DNA from 4 places in the Nonomuraea sp. CX421 genome. Region 3 is predicted to be linked to each of the others. Evidence: riboswitches for the same ligand, from Rfam matches in the RefSeq annotation. Region 3 holds a riboswitch; each other region holds the start of a gene.
What was found. A riboswitch is a leader RNA that binds a small molecule or an ion and turns the genes downstream of it on or off. The one in region 3 is predicted to bind cyclic di-AMP.
Positions count from the first base shown of each region.

Region 1 (4,649 bases), on a different contig from region 3:
GCCGGTGGTGCCCTCAGACGCCCCGAGCAGGCCGGACTGCGGGGGCGGCGGGCCGTACGCGACCGCCGGGCGCACCCCCTCCCAGCCGCGCAGCGGCTGTGGCGCGGCGAAACGGAGGGCGCCGACCGGCGGCTCGGCGAACGGGATGCCGCGGAAGACCGCCAGGCCCGCCTCGCGGCCGCCGCGGAGGACGCCGGCCGTCGTGCGGACTTCCGGCTCGGACTCGGACGGCCTGCCGGACGCGGTGACGGCCACTTCGCGGTCTCCTCTCCGTTCCTGCTCGGCCGAGCATCCCAGCGCGCGCCAGCTACGGGCAAAGCATTTAGCCGAACGCCGGGCCGCCGCCCGGCGGCCCGGATACCCTCGTCCTTCCGGCGATCGAGGCGGGCGCGATCGGCTACCTGCTCAAGGACGCTCCCCGGGAGGACCTGCTGCACGGAGCGCGGGCCGCCGCCAAGGGCGGGAGCGTGCTGTCCCCTTCGGTGGCGGCACGGCTGATGAACCGGGTCAGGACACCCGCGCCGCAACTGCTCAGCCAGCCTGTCGAGTAGGTGCTCGCGCGCGAAGCCACCGGTGCGATCGGCTTCGTCGTCGGTGCGCGTGGCGCGTCAGATGCCGTTCGTCCCTCTTCAGTGCATCGAGATGTGTACGTGGTCGAAGTGGTTCTCGGTGATGCTGCCCCGGTTGGACATGGCGCTCCAGCCGGACCCGTGGTTGATGCGCTGCTTCCAGATCACGTACTTGACCCCGAGCTTGGCCCTGTTCTGCAGGGTCCATTCGGCGATGCGGTCGCCGAGCGCCGAGTTGGCCGCGCTCGGCATGGAACCACCCGTGCTCATCATGAAGTCGCAGGCGCGCCCCAGCGGATGCTCGCCGCTCGAACCCGACCTGAAGCAGCCCACGCTGTACGGCAGCGCAAAGTTCTTCTGGATCAACGCCCGGATCGCACGCGTACGGGTGGTGATGTTGTCCGAGCCGGACGGCAGCTCGGGTGTCCAGGTGCCGTTGGAACGCCGGCCGGTGCTGACCGGGATGAGATCCCGGAGCTTCTTCTCGATGTCCTTGATGAGGTCCTCGGCCTCGTCGCGCTGCTGGTCGACGCTGGTCGCGTCGGCGCTGACCTTGGCGGTGAGCGCGGTGGCGGCTTCGGCGGCCTGCTTCTTCTCGTCCCGGGCGTCGGCCACGCCCTGGACGACGGCCTGCTGCTCGGCGGTCAACTGGTCGAGCACCGCCGCGCCGCCTCCGCTGCTGGGAGGCAGCACGCTGGGCAGGGAGAGCTCGGCGTTCTGGTAGCGCAGCCGGGCGATCTCGGCGACCCGCTTCTCGGCCGTCGTGAGGGCCTCTTCGGAGGTGGCGAGCCGTTCCTTGGCGGTCGCCGCGGCCTGCCGGGCCTCGGCCAGCTCGACCCGCTTGAGGTTGTAGGCCTCGATGAGCTTGTCGACCTTCTTGTTCAGGCTCTTCAGCTCGGCCCGGAGCTGGGCCTCGCTGGGTTTCGGCGCGGCCGACGCGGGCGCTGAGCCGAAGGCCAGTGCCGCGGCGGCGGTGAGGCCGATGGCAAGACGCGTGGGGAGCGCAGCCGCCACGAAGATGTCCTCTCCCTCTGCCGACCGGGTTAGCTGACGGGTTCGGGCATGGGAGTCGCCCTACCACCGAAGTGGATTCACCCCAGATGCGGTGGGTCCCCGGTTCCCGGGCGACGCGCCCGGGATTAGGCGCGCAACGGCAGTTATGGCCGGTGCAGAAGGGATATTAGTAGTAAAACGAAGGTCATGCGACTCTAAGTAGAAATCAATTAGTGATCTACCTGTGATCGAAGCATCCGTGCGGCCTCCTCGGGCGACACGTCGTTGACGAACGCGCCCATCGCCGACTCCGAGCCGGCCAGGAACTTCAGCTTCCCGGGCGCCCTCCTGATGCTGAACAGCTCCAGGTGCAGGTAGGCCAGCTCGCGGTCCCGCCGTACGGGCGCCTGGTGCCAGGCCGAGACGTACGGCATGACGACGTCGAACAGCCCGTCGAGCGCCCGCAGCACCGAGGTGTAGAGCGGGGCGAACGCGGCCCGCTCCTCCTCCGACAGCGCCGCCAGGTCGGGCGTCCGCCGGTGCGGATACACGTGCACCTCGAACGGCCAGCGGGCGGCGGCCGGCACGAAGGCGGTCCACAGCTCGTTGGAGGCGACCACCCGGATCCCCGCGGCGCGCTCGGCGGCCAGCACGTCGGCGAACAGGTTGGCGCCCCCGTGCCCGGCCGCGTAGCGGGAGGCGGCGCCGAGCTGCAGCTTCGTCCGGGGGGTGACGTACGGGTAGGCGTAGATCTGCCCGTGCGGGTGCGTCAACGTGATGCCGATCTCCTCACCCCGGTTCTCGAAGCAGAACACCTGCTCGACGCCCTCCAGGGCGGACAGCTCGGCCGTACGGTCGGCCCAGGCCTCCATGACGAGCTCGACCCGCGAGGGAGACAGGCGCGAGAACGACGAGGAGTGGTCCGAGGTGAAACACATCACCTCGCACCGCCCCACCCCCGGGCGAACCTCACTCAACCCGCCCACATCCTCATAAGCGCCGAAATTTCCGGAGAAGGAGGGGAAGCGGTTCTCGAACACCACCACGTCATAGTCGTGCGCCGGGATCTCTGAGGCCCGCGTGCCGGACGACGGGCACAACGGACATTCGTCAGCCGGAGGCAGGAACGTCCGAGTCTGCCGATGCCCCGCCACCGCGATCCACTCCTCGGTCAGCGGGTCGTACCGCAGCTCCGAGGCCACCGGCCGGGGATCGAGCGGCCGCCGGTCGATCGCGCTCCGGTCGGCGTCGTCGCGCCGGTCGAAGTAGATCAGCTCACGTCCGTCGGCCAGGTGGGTGATGGTCCGTTTCACTGCGAATCCTCTGCGATGATCAGCTCGCCGACCCGCTCGGCCAGCTCAAGACGTGCGTCCTCGGGCAGGGCCGCGTCGCTGATGACCACGTCGGCCTCGGTCAGCTGGGCGATCGTGCTGATGCCGACGGTGTTCCACTTCGTGTGGTCGGCGGGGACGACCAGCCGGTGCGCCGCGGCCACCAGCTCCCGGTCGGTCTCCGATTCGAGCAGGTTGGGCGTGGTGAACCCGGCGCGCACCCCCATCCCGTGCACCCCGAGGAAGAGCGTGTCGACGTGCAGGCGGCGGATCGCGGCCACGGCCACGGGCCCCACCAGCGCGTCGGAGGGAGTGCGGACCCCGCCGGTGAGCACGACCGTGCGGTCGGCGCGCGGGTTGCGATGAAAGACGTCGGCGACCGGGATCGAGTTGGTGATGACCGTGAGCTCGGGCACGCCGACCAGGTGATGGGCCAGCGCCCAGATGGTGGTGCCCGCCGAGAGCGCCACGGCGGTGCCCGGTCGCACCAGCCCGGCGGCGCGGCGCGCGATGGCGTCCTTCTCCCGCTGCTGGCGGGCGGACTTGGCGGTGAAGCCCGGCTCCTCGGTGGAGCCGGGGCCGAGGGCCGTGGCGCCGCCGTGCACCTTCTCCAGCAGGCCCCGCTCGGCCAGCACCTCGAGGTCGCGGCGGATCGTCATGTCGGAGACGCCGAGCTCGCGCACGAGGTCGGCCACCCGGACGCCACCGCTGCCGCGTACGCGCTCAAGGATGGTCTGCTGCCGCTGCTGTGCGAGCACGCCCCACTCCTTCCAACAGATTCCACCAAATTATGACATGGATATGTTGAAGAATGTTAGGAGCGATGGATCGCTTGTGCCGAGCCCGGAGGCGCGAGACTTTGGAGATCGCATCCCACTCGATCACCGAGGAGAGGCCATGGCCAGGCGCGCTCGCAAGGGCAAGGCTCGCAAGAAGAAGAAGGCCAACCACGGCAAGCGCCCCACGGCGCGTTGAACGGCAGGTCGCCCGTGGCGAGACGCGCTCACCACGGGCGGCACCCTAACCCGGCAGCCCCGTGAGGGCCTCGTCGATGCGCTCCTGGGGCAGCGAGAAGTCCTCCATCGCCCCCGACAGGTAGCGGTCGTAGGCGGCCAGGTCGAAGTGGCCATGGCCGCACAGCGCCGTCAGGATCACCTTCGCCTCACCGGTCTCCTTGCAGCGCAGCGCCTCGGCGATGGTCTCGGCCAGCGCGTGCGTCGGCTCCGGCGCCGGCACGATGCCCTCCGTACGGGCGAACCGGACACCGGCCTCGAAGCACTCGCTCTGCGACCTGCTGACCGCCTCGAACATGCCCAGTTCGTACATGTGCGAGAGCAGCGGAGACATCCCGTGATAGCGCAGGCCGCCCGCGTGGATCGGATCCGGCACGAAGTCGTGGCCGAGCGTGTGCATCTTCAGCAGCGGCGTGAACCCGGCCGTGTCACCGAAGTCGTAGGCGTAGACGCCCCGGGTGAACGACGGGCAGGCATCGGGCTCCACCGCGCGGATCGTAGGGTTGATCTTCCCGGCCAGCTTCTCGCGCAGGAAGGGGAAGACGAGGCCGCCGAAATTGGACCCGCCGCCGGTGCAGCCGATGATCACGTCGGGCATCTCCTCCAACTGCTGGAGCGCCTCCTCGCCGATCACCGTCTGGTGCATGAGCACATGGTTGAGCACGGAGCCGAGCGCGTAGCGGACGTCATCGCCCGCCGCCGCCACCTCGACGGCCTCACTGATCGCGATGCCCAGACTGCCC
Region 1 covers NZ_JCADBK010000042.1:14,161-18,809, reverse strand. The annotation lists gene AC5L3X_RS38500 (carboxylesterase/lipase family protein) at 1-255, opposite strand, end outside; gene AC5L3X_RS38495 (coiled-coil domain-containing protein) at 630-1,583, opposite strand; cyclic di-AMP (ydaO/yuaA leader) riboswitch at 1,588-1,725, opposite strand; gene galT (galactose-1-phosphate uridylyltransferase) at 1,793-2,875, opposite strand; gene AC5L3X_RS38485 (DeoR/GlpR family DNA-binding transcription regulator) at 2,872-3,651, opposite strand; gene AC5L3X_RS38480 (50S ribosomal protein bL37) at 3,791-3,868, shown strand; gene AC5L3X_RS38475 (TrpB-like pyridoxal phosphate-dependent enzyme) at 3,914-4,649, opposite strand, start outside.
Region 1: another riboswitch for cyclic di-AMP. It lies ahead of AC5L3X_RS38495 (coiled-coil domain-containing protein); the one in region 3 lies ahead of AC5L3X_RS04605 (hypothetical protein).

Region 2 (4,649 bases), on a different contig from region 3:
GGTCCAGGAGCTGTTCGAGGGGCTCGTCGAGCACACGATCGTCCAGCCCACGTTCGTCATGGACTACCCGCTGGAGACCTCCCCGCTGACCCGCCAGCACCGCGACAACCCGCTGCTGACCGAGAAGTGGGACCTCATCGGCTTCGGCAGCGAGCTCGGTACCGCCTACTCCGAGCTCATCGACCCGATCGAGCAGCGCCGCCGCCTGGTCGAGCAGTCGCTGCTGGCGGCGGGCGGCGACCCCGAGGCCATGCAGCTCGACGAGGACTTCCTGCAGGCCCTCGAATACGGCATGCCGCCGACCGGCGGCATGGGCGCGGGCATCGACCGGATGATCATGGCCTTCACCGGCCGCAACATCCGCGAGACCATCCTGTTCCCCCTGGTCAAGCCCACCCGCTGAGCGTCAAGCCCAGCGTTGAGCGTCAAGCCCAGCGTTGAGCGTCAAGCCCAGCGTTGAGCGTCAGGCCCGCACGCTGAGCGCCCGCACCGGCAGGCTCGCGAGGCCGCGCAACACCAGGTTCGCCTTGTACGGCGGATCAGGATCGACGAGCTCCAGCTTGGGCGCCGCCCGGGCCAGGGCCCGCAGCGCGATCTCGCCCTCCAGCCGGGCCAGCGTCGCGCCGAGGCAGAAGTGGATGCCGAGCCCGAAGGCCAGGTGCCTGCCCGGGCCGCGCGTGGGGTCGAACCGGTCGGGGTCCGCGTACTCCGCCGGGTCCCGGTTGGCGGCGCCGATCAGCGCGAGCACGGGGGTGCCCGCCGGCGTCGGCGTGCCGCCCAGCTCCGTGTCCCGCAGCGCGGACCTGAGCGTCAGCTGGACCGGCGGGTCGTACCTCAGCACCTCCTCGACGACCTCCCGGGGGTGTTCGGCGGCCAGGGGCAGCGCGCCGTGCCGCAGCAGGGCGAGCACGCCGTTGGCGATGAGGTTGACGGTCGTCTCGTGACCGGCGACAAGGAGCAGAACACAGGTGGCGAGCAGCTCGGCCTCGGTCAGCTCCTCGACCTGGGCGAGCGCGCTGAGCAAGTCGTCGCCCGGCCGGCTGCGCCTCTCCTTGATGAGCCCCCGGAAGTAGTCGCCGAACTCCAGCCGGGCGCGCTCGCTCTCCGACATCAGCTCGGTGGACAGCAGCGGGTCAAGGCCGCGGGCCAGCGCCTCGCTCCAGCCCTGGAAGCGTCCGTGATCATCGGCGGGCACACCGAGCATCTCGGTGATCACCATGACCGGCAGCGGGTAGGCGAACCCGGAGACCAGGTCGCCCTCCTCGGGCAGCGCGGTGATCAGCTCGGCGGTGATCGCCTCGATCCGCGGCCGGAGCCGTTCGATCATTCGTGGGGTGAAGGCCCTGCTGACCAGGCCGCGAAGGCGCGTGTGGTCGGGCGGGTCCATGCGCAGGAACGATGGCACGCGCTGCTCCGGATCGGCCGTCCTGAGCGGATTGGAGTCGTGGCCGAAGGCCGGGTGGCGCAGCAGGGTCGAGCAGTGCTCGTACGTGGTCGCCACCAGGAGCCCGCCCCGGGTGCGGAGCAGCGCGCCCTGCTGCCGCATTTCCCGATAGTGCGAGTAGGGATCGCGTAGAAACTCCGGATCGAACGGATCAAAACCCAGGAGGTCGGTCGCGCTCGTAGACGAGCTGTAAGGGTCACTGTGGCCGCTCATCGCGCTCCGAAGTGTAGCGACATATCACGAGTACTTCATATATAACGGATCATGTCAATGTATAGGTCAAGTGCAGGGATTATCGCGCTTGACGACCTTTCAGATATGCGTTTACCGTCTGCGGGACGAGCAGGTGGTTCGGGGAGAATCGCTGTTGGGGGGAGGGCTCCCGATGGATGTGCTCACCGAGGGTGTTGAGCTGAGCCATGCCGACTTAGCGTTGCTGGCGGAGCTTGCCAAGGGAGTCACGGTCGATCGGGTCGGCAGACGGCTGGATATCAGCGGCCGTACGGTCCGCCGCAGGCTGCGAGGGATCTGCGACCGCATCGGGGTGGCCACGGCGATCGAGGCCGTGGCCTGGGCGGCGCGCCGCCAGCTGATCTAGCGGAGAACCGGCGCCCGGTCGCCGGAGCCTCGCCGTGAGATCGGGTGCCCTGGGTGAAGGCGCTCAGTCGGCAATGCGTACGGCGCCGGCGAACGGCCGCCGGGCGATCGACGCGATGCGCACGACGTCGCCGGTGCGGGGCGCGTGGACCATCATGCCGCCGCCGAGATAGATGCCGACATGGTGCAGGTCGCTGTAGAAGAACACCAGGTCGCCCGGCCGCATCTCCTCTTTGGAGACATGCCGGCCGGCGGTCCACTGGCTGCCCGTGTAGTGCGGCAGCGAGATGCCGACTCGCTGGTAGGCGGCCATGACCAGGCCGGAGCAGTCGTAGCCGCTCGGCCCCTCGGCGCCCCAGACGTAGGGCTTGAGCTGCTGCGTCAGCGCCCACCTGGCGGCCTCGGCGGCCTTGCCGCTGCCCGCGATCGGCAGGTTGACCCGCACGGCGCGGGTGCCGGGACGGCCGGCCTCGCCGAGCGCGCGGTTGAACAGGTTGCTCTCGACCTTGGCGACCAGTGTCACGATCTTGTCGCGCTTGCCGCCGAGGTCGTCGACGAGTTTCCGCACCTCGTCGATGCGCGAAGCCGCACTGTCCCTGGCCTGCTCGGCCGTCGCCCTGGCCCGGTTGACCTGGTTGACCTGTTCGCCCTGCTGCTGCTCCAGGGCGTAGGTGGTGGCGGCGCGGTCGAGGAACCGCTCGGGGTCGTCGGAGCTGATCAGGGCCATGGCCCGGCCGAGGCCGCCGGTCATGTACTCGTTCTGGGCCAGCAGGCTGGCCTTGGCGCGCTTGGTGGCCAGGTCGGTCTCGCTGGCGGCCAGTGTCTTCTTCGCGGCCGCGGCCGACTTCTGGGCGGCCTTGAGCTTCTCGCGCTGGCCGTTGTACTCCTCGGTCAGCGTCGCGATCCGCGTGTGCATCTCCTCGACCTGCTTGGACAGCTCGCTGAGGGATGGCGTGGGATCGGCGGCGACCGGAGCCGCGGGGAGGGCGAAGACGAGCGCGGCGATGGCGGCGCCGAGGACGGCGAACCGGCGGGGCCCGGAATGTTCCGGGGGGCGGGCGTGCTCGCCCGCGATCTTCCTCCCGCGATCGCGCGTGCGCTTCACCGACCAGCTCCTCTCATCGACGCCTACCGGGTTAGCTGACGGGTTCGGGCCGGAGCAGCCCTACCGAGCGTCGCGCTCGGATTCACCCCAGTGGTGGTTGGCGGCCACCGGCGGGTCCCCGGCTCCCCCGTGGGGGATTGGGCGCGTCTCCACGCGGCGATCGCATGGGTGACATCGTCGCTGGACATTAGTGCACCTTGGGTTCTTGCTCAACCAGAACTGCCAACTCGGTTGAGATTGCGCCACCGATGGGTCACAAGGTGATGTCGGGCCCAGGCGACCCTGACTGATTTTATGCCGCGTTTGCCCCTGCTTGAGCTGGCCTTGTCCTTCTGGGAGTGACATGTCGGGAGAAGGGCAAGAGGAGAGATTTACGGGCGAGCCGTAATGCGATCTGTACTCTGGAGAGCCATGGAACAGGCCACCGAAGTGACGGTCCAGGACACCGGCATTCTCGTGCGCCGTGCCCGCACCGCCGATGTCAGGACCATCGGACGCCTGGTCGCCACCTACGCGGGCGCCGGGCCCCGCCTGCTGCGGAAGGCCACGGTCACGCTGTACGAGGACGTCCAGGAGTTCTGGGTGGCCGAGCGGTCAGGAGAGGTCGTCGGCTGCGGGGCGCTGCACGTGCTCTGGGAGGACCTCGCCGAGATCCGCACGGTGGCCGTGGACCCCGAACACCGCGGGCTCGGGATCGGTCACCGCATCGTCTCCGCGCTGCTGGGCACGGCCCGAGAGCTCGGCCTGCAGCGGGTCTTCTGTCTCACATTCGAAGTCGACTTCTTCGGCAGGCACGGATTCCATCCCATCCAGGGCACGCCTGTCTCCCCTGAGGTCTATGCCGAACTCCTGGCCTCGTACGACGAGGGTGTGGCGGAGTTCCTTGATCTCGAACATGTCAAGCCGAACACCTTGGGCAACACCCGCATGCTGCTCCACTTGACATCAGGTGACTCGGATCTTGACTAAGGCGAAAGGTGATTGTTGATACCTATGTCGATACGTTGGGCGACACAGGCATGTGTCCTGACACGTGCCACATGCGCACTCGAAGCGAGGTGACACGGTGAGCACAGGACAGCCACCGTATCCTCAGGACGAATCCGGCGAGAATCCTGGATCTCCTGAATACGGACAGCAGTACCAGGGTCGTCCCCATGGCGAGCCCGACCCCGATGTGACGGTCGTCGGCTACCGTGCCGACGACTACGGCCAGCAGCAGGGCCAGCCCCAGTACGGCCAGCAGGGCCAGTCCCAGCCGGGCTATGGTCAGCAGCCCCAGTACGGCCAGCAGGCCGACTACGGCCAGCAGGGCTATGGCCAGCAGGGGCAGCCCGGCTACGGCCAGCAGCCCCAGTACGGCCAGCAGGGTTACGGTCAGCAGAGCCAGTCCCAGCCCGGTTACGGTCAGCAAGGTCAGTCCCAGCCCGGTTACGGTCAGCAGGGCCAGTCCCAGCCCGGCTATGGTCAGCAGCCCCAGTACGGCCAGCAGTCGCAGTACGG
Region 2 covers NZ_JCADBK010000001.1:498,670-503,318, reverse strand. The annotation lists gene lysX (bifunctional lysylphosphatidylglycerol synthetase/lysine--tRNA ligase LysX) at 1-403, shown strand, start outside; gene AC5L3X_RS02340 (cytochrome P450) at 464-1,546, opposite strand; gene AC5L3X_RS02335 (LuxR C-terminal-related transcriptional regulator) at 1,830-2,042, shown strand; gene AC5L3X_RS02330 (C40 family peptidase) at 2,106-3,146, opposite strand; cyclic di-AMP (ydaO/yuaA leader) riboswitch at 3,152-3,300, opposite strand; gene AC5L3X_RS02325 (amino-acid N-acetyltransferase) at 3,558-4,115, shown strand; gene AC5L3X_RS02320 (RDD family protein) at 4,213-4,649, shown strand, end outside.
Region 2: another riboswitch for cyclic di-AMP. It lies ahead of AC5L3X_RS02330 (C40 family peptidase); the one in region 3 lies ahead of AC5L3X_RS04605 (hypothetical protein).

Region 3 (4,649 bases):
GATGACGATCGACGGCTCGCTCGGGGCCGCGATCGTCGACCACGGCAGCGGCATGGCGCTCGGCGCGCTCGGCGGCTCCAAGGAGCTGGATCTGCAGGTCGCCGCCGCGGGCAACACCGAGGTGGTCAAGGCCAAGCTGCGCACGATGGACTCGCTCGGGCTCAAGGACTCGATCGAGGACATCCTCATCACGCTCAGCGGCCAGTATCACATCATCCGTCCGATCAGCGGGCGCGGCGGCAAGGGGCTGTTCCTCTACCTCGCCCTCGACCGGGGGCGGGCCAATCTGGCGATGGCCCGCCACCAGCTCCGTGGCATCGAGGAGAAGCTGGACGTCTAGCCAGCGGTCAGCTTGGCGATGGCGCCCACGATGTCCGGCCACAGCGGCCTGGGCAGATCGTGGCCCATGCCGGGGTAGGTCAGTAGCGTGGCGCCGGGGATCGCCGCGGCGGTGGCCTGCCCGCCGGCCAAGGGGACGAGCTGGTCGTCCTCGCCGTGGATCACCAGACTGGGGACACCGACCCCGGCCAGCGCCCCGGTGCGGTCGGGCGAGACGAGGATCGCGGCCAGCTGCCGGGCCGTCCCGGCCGGGTCGTAGCACCGGTCGAAGGCCAGGCCGGTCAGTCTGGTGAGGCGCTCGCGGTCCAGCTCGTAGCCGGGCGAGCCGATCACGGTCCAGGTCTCCAGCGCCCGGGCGAGCGCCGTCTCACGGTCGGGAGCGGGCGGCGCGAACAGCACCGCGCCGGCCGCGGCCGTGGGCTGGGCCAGTCCAGGCCCGGGGGTGGACATGATGGAGGTGAGGCTGGACACCCGCCCGGGGTGGCGGATCGCCAGCGACTGGGCGATCATACCGCCCATCGAGGCGCCGACCACGTGGGCGGCCGGCCAGCCGAGCGCGTCCATCAGCCCGGCGGCGTCGTCGGCCATGTCGTCCAGCACGTACGACGAGGACGTCCCCAGGTCGGGGACGCCCTCGTCGTGGAAGTGCGTGGACAGGCCGGCGTCGCGGTTGTCGAACCTGACGACGTGGTGGCCCTGCTCGGCCAGCAGCTCGCACAGGTCGTCGTCCCAGTGGATGAGCTGGGCGCCCAGCCCCATGATCAGGAGCAGTGGGCGCCCGCCGGGCGAACCGAAGCTCTCGTACGCGATCTCGATGCCGTTCACGGCCGCACGCATGGTCACGAACCTAGAATGGCATTCTAGTCGGGGCCGGTAAAGCCCGTCAGCTCTTGATCGAGCGGATGTGCTCGCGGCCGGCGTAGGCCACGCCGCCCACGGTGGCCAGCCCGCCGACCAGGGCCAGGATCCCTGCCGTGTCCGCGGTCTCGACGTCCGGCTCGGGAGCGGCGTCCGGCTCGGGAGCGGCGTCCGGCTCGGGAGCGGCGACCAGGCGGCCGGCCGAACCTGGGGCGCTCTTCTGCTCGGTGCTCTCCTCGGCCAGGATCTCCGGCGGCTGGGCCGGGTTCCGGTCGATCCGGGACCAGGCGCCCGTGGAGAAGGCGACCGGGTGGTTCTTCTTGCCGACACCCTTGCCCCACTTGGTGATGACGTAGTCGACCTTGATGTGGCCCTGGCCGCCGATGCCGTCGACGCCCAGCGTGCGGGAGTTGAACGTGCCACCGGTCAGGTCGGCGAACGTCTTGGCGTCCAGGTCGAGCATGATGCCGTTGTTCGACGGGTTACCGGGACCCCGGTCGCCCACGAAGAACGGCATCTTCTTGCCCTTGTAGACGACATAGCCCTCGGTCAGCAGCGGCCAGCTCGGGCTGGCGGCCAGCTTCTTCTGCATCGGCTTGCCACTGGCGGGCAGACCGGTGTCACCGGCGCGGCCGGAGGAGTCATCCCAGAAGTAGGAAGCCGTGGTCGACCCCTGGAGCAGGACCTTCGCGTCGTCACCGGTGTCGGCGTGCGCCGTGCCCGTGCCGATGGCGAGCGCGGTGAGCGCCGCGGCGGTGACCAGGGGGAGGGTACGTTTACCAAAGCGAACGGCCATGAAGTGGTAGATCCTTTACCTCAGGAAGCAGGGAAACGGCACTCCACTCAGGAGGCGTAGCCGGGCGAAGGACGCCTGCGGGCGCTACGCGGGGAGCGCGAGAAAGTCTGCGGAGAAGTGCCGCTCAGTGGTCGGCTTGCGCCTTTGCGCGAGGTGGGGATGTGCGGGGGTGCTTCACGATAGGGTCGTCCTCTCCATCTCGCCTACCGGGTTAGCTGACGGGTTCGGGCGTGGAGATGCCCTACCGGCACGAGTGCCGGATTCACCCCAGAAAGGTGGGTCCCCGGTTCCCGCCTGAGCGGGATTCGGCGCCAGCCGGCCGCCGCTTCCTGGACGAAGCGACCAAGTCACCAGCTGGTAACTCCAAAAGACTAACCCAGGAATCGGACATACGCAATGAAAGCCCCATGAAACGGGCTAAGATCTACCCGAGACGGCAAAGAGAAGGGGGGCACGGCGTCCCGTACCCCCCGAAAACGTCAGGTCTCAGCCACCGCTCTTGCGTCTGAACGATCGCTTGTTGGCAGCCGGACCGTGGGCCCCGTGAATCTTGGACTGGTCGGCGCCCCTGCCACCCGCGCCCGAGTCGGCATGCTGGTTGCGCTTGCGCTCCAGCGCCTCGCGGAACTTGCGCTTCATCTCGTCCTCGGGAGTCTCGCTGACTTCCGGCTCCGGTGTTTCCGCCATGAGGACCTCCTGGTGTTGGGGACAAATCAAAGCTTCGCATGGTCACGCCCGTGACGCGAAACCGGCCACGCGAACCGCGCGTCTCCCGCCGGACAGGGGCCCAGCGCGCGATGCGGCACGCACGCTGCGTGGTCGTGCCCCGCGAAGAATCTCCCTTATGTGGCGTTGAGGTGTGGTTCATCCCGGTTAGACCACTGAGGTGGCGTTGAGCCTGTTCCGTCTCATGGGCCAGGACCTGGCGGTGGATCTCGGCACAGCCGGCACGCGGATCTACTCCCGGGGCAGGGGCATCGTGCTCGACGAGCCCTCGCTCGTCGCGCATCACCCTCGTACGGGAAAGATCGTGGCGTACGGGGCGGAAGCCGACGATCTGGACGGTGAGACCCGGCTGATCCGGCCCGTCTGGGGGCAGGGCACGTTCGACCGCGACTTCACCCGGCGGATGCTCAAGCACTTCCTGCGCAAGGTGCACGCGCACCCGTACGCCCGGCCGCGCGTGGTCATGGCCCTCCCCGACGACTCGACCGCCGTCGAGCGCCGCGACCTGCAGGACCTGGCCTTCGAGTCGGACGCGCGGCAGATCTACCTCGTCCGGCACGGGCTGGCGGCGGCCCTGGGTGCGGGTCTGCCGCTCGGCGAACCGGCCGGAGTGATGATCATCGACATCGGCCACGCATTCGCCCGGATCGCGGTCGTCGCCGGTGGCCAGGTGGTCGCCGCCCGGACGACGAGAAGCGGCGGCGACCACGTGAACGACTCCATCGCCCGCCTCGTCGAGCGCGACCACGGCCTGATCGTGGGCGACGGCGCCGCCGAGGCGGCCAAACGCGGCCTCGGCCCCGCCTGGAAGCCGCTCGACCGGCAGGTGACCGTGCACGCCCACGCCCCCGAGACCGGGCACGAGAGCCAGGTCACGCTGACGGCCCAGGAGATCTACGAGGCCACCTCACAGCCGGCCGACCTGATCGTCCGGGCCGCGATCGGCACTCTGGACGGATGTCCCGCCGAGGTCGTGGCCGACGTGGCCGTCCACGGCGCGGTCCTGCTCGGGGGCGGCTCCCTGGTCTGCGGTCTGAGCAGACGGCTGCGCGCCCGGCTCGGCGTCCCCGTACGGCGCGCCGAACGCCCCCGGGAGTCGGTGACCCTCGGTCTCGGCCGCTGCGCCGACGACCTGGCCCTGGCCGCAAGCCTGCACGCCATCCACCCGTAAGCCGGTGTCAGGCCGCTCCGGGGTTGAATGAATCTGCGCGGGCACCTGGGACGTGGCTGCTGCGAGAGTGGACGTCGCCGGCGGGAGCGGGCGGAAACAGCGGCCAATGTCGTGGAGAGGCGGACGGGCGATGCGCGGCTGGTTGATCGGTCTGGTCGTGGGTGTGGCCTGTGTGGTGCTGTGCTGGGCGGTGCTGGCGGTGCTGGCCCGCCGACTGCCGCCGGGCACCGCGCGGGATCTGGCCGCGTTCGTCCCCGACTGCCTCACCACGGTCCGCAGACTGCGCCGGCACCCCCAGGTGCCGCGCCGGGCCAAGGTGGCCATCGTGTTCGCGGGCATGTGGGTGGCCAGCCCGATCGACCTGATCCCCGAGTTCCTGCCGGTCATCGGCCCCCTGGACGACATCGTGGTGGTGGCCCTGGCGCTGAGGTACGCCGCCCGGCAGGTGCCCCGCGAGGTGCTGCTGGAGGCGTGGCCGGGCGAGCCACGCCTGCTGCTCAGGCTGATCGGGCAGCGCTGACCCGTACCCGCGCCGGGAGGCCGCTGGTCAGATCGGCGGCTGTGGGTCGTACTGGATGTAGTGCCTCACCTGCCGGGCCCTGTCGACCCCGGAGAGGCGGGCCACCAGGTGGAGTGCCATGTCGATGCCCGCCGACACCCCCGAGGAGGTGACCATGTCGCCGTCGTCGACGAACCGGTCCTCGGGACGGACCTCGATCGTCGGGTCGAGCTCGCCGAGCAGGTCCAGGGCGCCCCAGT
Region 3 covers NZ_JCADBK010000002.1:334,356-339,004, forward strand. The annotation lists gene AC5L3X_RS04595 (hypothetical protein) at 1-340, shown strand, start outside; gene AC5L3X_RS04600 (alpha/beta fold hydrolase) at 337-1,176, opposite strand; gene AC5L3X_RS04605 (hypothetical protein) at 1,223-1,993, opposite strand; cyclic di-AMP (ydaO/yuaA leader) riboswitch at 2,179-2,314, opposite strand; gene AC5L3X_RS04610 (DUF5302 domain-containing protein) at 2,480-2,680, opposite strand; gene AC5L3X_RS04615 (rod shape-determining protein) at 2,886-3,890, shown strand; gene AC5L3X_RS04620 (YkvA family protein) at 4,021-4,410, shown strand; gene AC5L3X_RS04625 (DJ-1/PfpI family protein) at 4,438-4,649, opposite strand, start outside.

Region 4 (4,649 bases), on a different contig from region 3:
CCAGATGGTCCATGCCCCGCAGACCGGCGACGTGATCAAGGTCAGCAGCCTCTCCAGCCGCCGCATCGTCGGCGTCATCCGGCCCTGAGAGGCGCTCAGCGGGCCAGCAGAGCCACGAAGGCGGCCACGGCGGGGGAGGGCGTGGCGGACGGCAGCGCGGCCAGCACGCGGCGTGAGGGCAGGCGCGGAGAGGGACGCAGCAGGCGGATGTCGGCGCGGAGTGCCGCCCGGCCCGCGATCGACGGGTAGAGCATCACCCCCACGCCCGCCGCGACCAGCCCCTGCCTGCCGTTCCAGTCGTCGCACAGGTGGCTGACCCGTGGCGGGCCGCCCAGGGCGGTGGTGAGCTGCGAGAGGGGCCCCAGGCAGTCGGGGTGGGTGCCGTCGATCCAGGCCTCGTCCGCCAGGTCGCGCAGCCGTACGCGCTCGCCCCGGGCCAGCGGATGGGTGCGGGCGAGCGCGACGTGCAGGTCGTCCTCCATCAGCGGCACCAGCTCGACGCCCGGCCCCGGCTCGGGGTCCCAGGACGTCAGCAGCGCCACGTCGGCCTGTCCGGCCAGCAGTCCGGCGTACGGGTCGTCTGGGCCGCCCCGGACCGTCAGGGAGAGCTCGACGCCCGGGTGCAGCGCGGCGAAGGCGCGGAAGCGGTCGGGCACGTAGGCGGTGGCCGCGCTGGGGAAGGCCGACACCCGCACCCGCCCCGCGCCCGCCTCGGCGAAGGCGCGCAGCCGGGTCTCGAACAGCGTGACCCCGTCGAGGATCTCCGACGCCTGGTCGAGCGCCGCCCGCCCGGCGTCGGTGGGCCGTACCCCGCGCGGCAGCCGGTCGAACAGCCGCACGCCCGCCCGCCGCTCCAGGGTGGCGATCTGCCGCGACACGGCCGGCTGGGTCATCGAGAGCTCCCCGGCCGCGGCCGAGAAGGAGCCGAGCCTGCCCACCTCGTGCAGCACCCGGAGCGACCAAAGGTCAAGCATGCATGGAGCTTATGCCTTTCATGCCGAATCCGCAGTAGTGCGCATGCCTCGGCCGGTGGATGCTCGGCACATGGAGACGATCGACGACCATCAACTGGACTGGCTGGACGAGGTGCTGCCCGGTGGGCCCGTCCGGATCCTCGACGCCGGGTGCGGCGACGGCGGGCTGGCCGCCGCGCTGGCCCGGCACGGGCACGAGGTCACCGCCCTGGACATCTCGGCCGAGGCCGTCGCGGCGGCGCGGTCGGCCGGGGTGCCCGCCGTGCGGGCCGACCTGGCGAGTCATCGGGACGACCCGTTCGACGTGATCATCCTGTCGCTTTCGCTGCACCACATGAGCCCGCTGGAGGCCGTGCTCGACCGGGCGGCCGCGCTGCTGGCCCCCGGCGGGACCCTGGCGGTGGACGAGTTCGCCTGGGACCGGGCCGGCGCGGCGGACGCCGCCTGGTTCTACGACGCGGGCGCGCTGCTGGCCGCCGCCGGGCTCGCCGACTTCCCGCGCGGGCCCTGCCCGGACCCGGCCGGGCGCTGGCGGGCCGCCCACGCGGGATACGCGCGCGGTGACGCCATGCTCGCCGGGATCGCCGCGCGCTTCCGGATCGACGACGTACGGCGTCAGCCGTACCTGTCCCGCTACCTCGGCGGCAGGTTGGTCTCCGGCGCCGAGGAGGTCGCCGGAGAGCTGTGGCGGATCGAGCGCGAGCGGATCGCGGCCGGGACCCTCCAGCATGTGGGGCTCAGGGTGACAGCGCGACAGAAGTGACATTTGGGACCTGACACACAGGCGTTTCGTCAAGTGTGAGGAGGGTCACATTCTCATTACAGAACCCCCTGATAAACAGGGGCTCATCACCTTACTGACACCTTTATCGGATCTTTACAGCTTGACTCTGCCTTTGCTTGTTCGTGACAAAGCGGCGTAGGTTCTGGCGTCGCGGCGAACACGCCATGTTCGCCGCCCGCCGACATCGGTCCGCCGATGTGGTCGAGACAAAGATCCGCCGGTCGCCGTCCGCCTCGAACGCGAGGCCGGTGACCTGCCGAATCCGTGCAGCCAGGAGGCACGGAACCGGGGACCCAGCGATCCTTCGTGGATCAGGGGTGAATCGGCGCGCATCGCGCCGTAGGGCGACTTCCAGGCCCGAATCCGTCAGCTAACCCGGTAGGCGTTCGTGGAAGATCCAAGGAGAAATCCTGTCTACCTCGCAAAACCCCCGTCTGTCCCGCCTTGCCCTGAGTGGCGTGGCCCTCACGATGACCGTGACGGCCGGCGGCCTGGTGCACCCCGCTCAGGCCGAGGTGGCGACGGCGAGCGGCTCGGCCCTTTCCCCCGCGACGGCCACGACGGCCACGACGGGCGCCACGGTGCGGACCACGGCGCCCGCGCGGACCAACGCCGGATCGGTGACCGTCGCGTCCGGGAAGAACAAGACCGCGAAGAGTAAGACCGCGAAGAGATCGAAGGCCGCACGGCAGCAGGCGAAGGCCCGCACGGCCGTCGCCGTGGCCAGGAACCAGATCGGTGACCCGTACCGGTACGGCGCCACCGGACCCGGTTCGTTCGACTGCTCCGGCCTCGTCCAGTACGCCTGGAGGAAGGCCGGGGTGACGATCCCGCGCGTGACGAACAGCCAGTACGCACGCATCAAGAAGAAGGTCTCCTGGAAGAACCTCCAGCCAGGAGACCTGATGTTCTTCCGCGGGCTCGGTCACGTGGGCATGTACGTCGGCAAGGGCAAAATGATCCATTCGCCGAGGACCGGCTTCACGGTACGCGTCGAGAAGGTCAGCGGGTGGCGCAAGTCGTCGTTCGTGGGGGCGGTACGTCCCGGTCTGTGACCTGTAGGGCCGAATGGGAGCTGGCGGAATCTCAGCGGTCTGTCGCCGACTTGTCGTTCGCGGCAGACCGCTGGGATTCGCTCCGCCGAGTGACTCCCGGCCGCTCAGGAGGGAGACCCGGCTTCGGGTGAATGCCGGCGGTGCGACCGCGAACCTCCTGGGGTCACCGGTCGGTCACGGTTCGCGCGTCAGACGTGGACGCGGCTTTCCCGGCCTCGGGCTCGGGGCTGTCCGCGAGCTTCAGCCAGACGACCCCCGCGATGATCACTGCCAGCCAGAACGCTCGAGTGACAGTGAGTGACTCGTCGAAGAACACCGGGCCGAGGACGGCGGCGCCGACTGCGCCGATGCCCGCCCAGACGGCGTAGCCGATCCCGACGTCGATGTTCCGGAGAGCGACGCTGAGGCAGAAGAGCGTCAGCAGGAAGAACACGACGGCGGAGACGGACCAGCCCAGGACGGTGAATCCCGCGCTGCCTCCGACGCTGAGCGCGTAGCCGACCTCGAATGCTCCGGCCAGCAGGAGCACGAGCCACGCACCGGCCTTGGAACCGTGCTGTGCGCCTGTCGCGGTCATGGGGGTCAGTCCTTTCGTGATGCGGGAGTGTGGGGCGAGCGGGTGGTGCGCGGTGGGGACGCCGGATGGCTCATCAGGCCGCTCCACTGAGTTGCAGTCCGACGACGCCGGCGATGACGATGAGGATGCCGAGGAGCTTCCTCCCGTTCAGACGCTCGCCGAGCAGCAGTGCGCCGACGACGACGATCCCGACGCCTGCCACCGAGGTCCAGAGGGCATAACCGACGCCGACGTCGAAGGTGAGAAGTGCCAGGCTGAGGAAGAAGGTCGCGATCGCGCCGCTGACCAGGGTCGCGGCGGTCCACCACAGGTGGGTGAAGCCCTTCGCCTTGCTTGCCGAGAGGGCCACCGCGATCTCGAAGATCACGGCGACTCCCAGGTAGAGCCAGCTCATGGGTGTTCCTTTCGGGTAGATTCCTGCATGTACATGCATATGAGAACGCGTGATTCGGCCCCCGCGATCGGGCGCGGGGGATCGTCAGGGGACGACCAGGTTGCCGAGGTCGCTCAGAGCGCGGCTGAGCCGGCTCGCGTCGAGCTGCGGATAGTGCGCCGCCACGTGGCCGAGGAGTTCGCGAACCCGCTCCTCGTAAGGGCCGCGCACCTCCCGGACCAGGCCCTCTCCCTGCTCGGTGATGACCGCGTAGACCCCGCGCCCGTCGTCAGGGCAGATGTCGCGGCGAGTCAGGTTCTTCGCCTCCAGGCGACTCACCAGGCGTGTGACGGAGCTCTGGTTCAAGCCGACCCGCTGGGCGAGATCGTTCACGCGCAGCTCCTTGTCGGGAGCCTGGGCGAGGTGCGTCAGCGCGCGGTACTCCGTGAGCCCGACCCTGTGGGCGTCCAGGAGCCACTTGCCCAGACTCGCATCCACCGCCGACGTGAACGCGGCGACCTGGGACCATGCCGAACTGAGGCTGCCCATGGACGCGGAGTCTGAGACAGATGACTGCATGTGCATGCAGCTAAACTAGCATGATTCTCGGCCCACGCGGGCCCGGCCGGGACCGGAGGGTCGAGAACCCGCGGGCCGACTACCATCGGTCAACGTGTCCGCGCAGGTGAGCCGTCGAGCCGTGCTGGCGGCCGTGCTGCTCCTCGCGCTGCCGTCCGCGGCCGGCCCGTTCGGTCCGCACCCTGGGGCGGTCATGTCCCCGTCCGAGGGCCTGCCGCCCGAGGCGCGCGGGATCTGGCCCGGCGCGCGCGTCTCGCACGGCGTGCGGGCGGTCGTCGCCGGGCATCCCGGCGCCGACCGCGAGCTG
Region 4 covers NZ_JCADBK010000011.1:142,636-147,284, forward strand. The annotation lists gene AC5L3X_RS21300 (C40 family peptidase) at 1-88, shown strand, start outside; gene AC5L3X_RS21305 (LysR family transcriptional regulator) at 96-974, opposite strand; gene AC5L3X_RS21310 (class I SAM-dependent methyltransferase) at 1,045-1,737, shown strand; cyclic di-AMP (ydaO/yuaA leader) riboswitch at 2,003-2,158, shown strand; gene AC5L3X_RS21315 (C40 family peptidase) at 2,217-2,813, shown strand; gene AC5L3X_RS21320 (DMT family transporter) at 2,977-3,390, opposite strand; gene AC5L3X_RS21325 (DMT family transporter) at 3,464-3,823, opposite strand; gene AC5L3X_RS21330 (MarR family winged helix-turn-helix transcriptional regulator) at 3,869-4,312, opposite strand; gene AC5L3X_RS21335 (gluzincin family metallopeptidase) at 4,437-4,649, shown strand, end outside.
Region 4: another riboswitch for cyclic di-AMP. It lies ahead of AC5L3X_RS21315 (C40 family peptidase); the one in region 3 lies ahead of AC5L3X_RS04605 (hypothetical protein).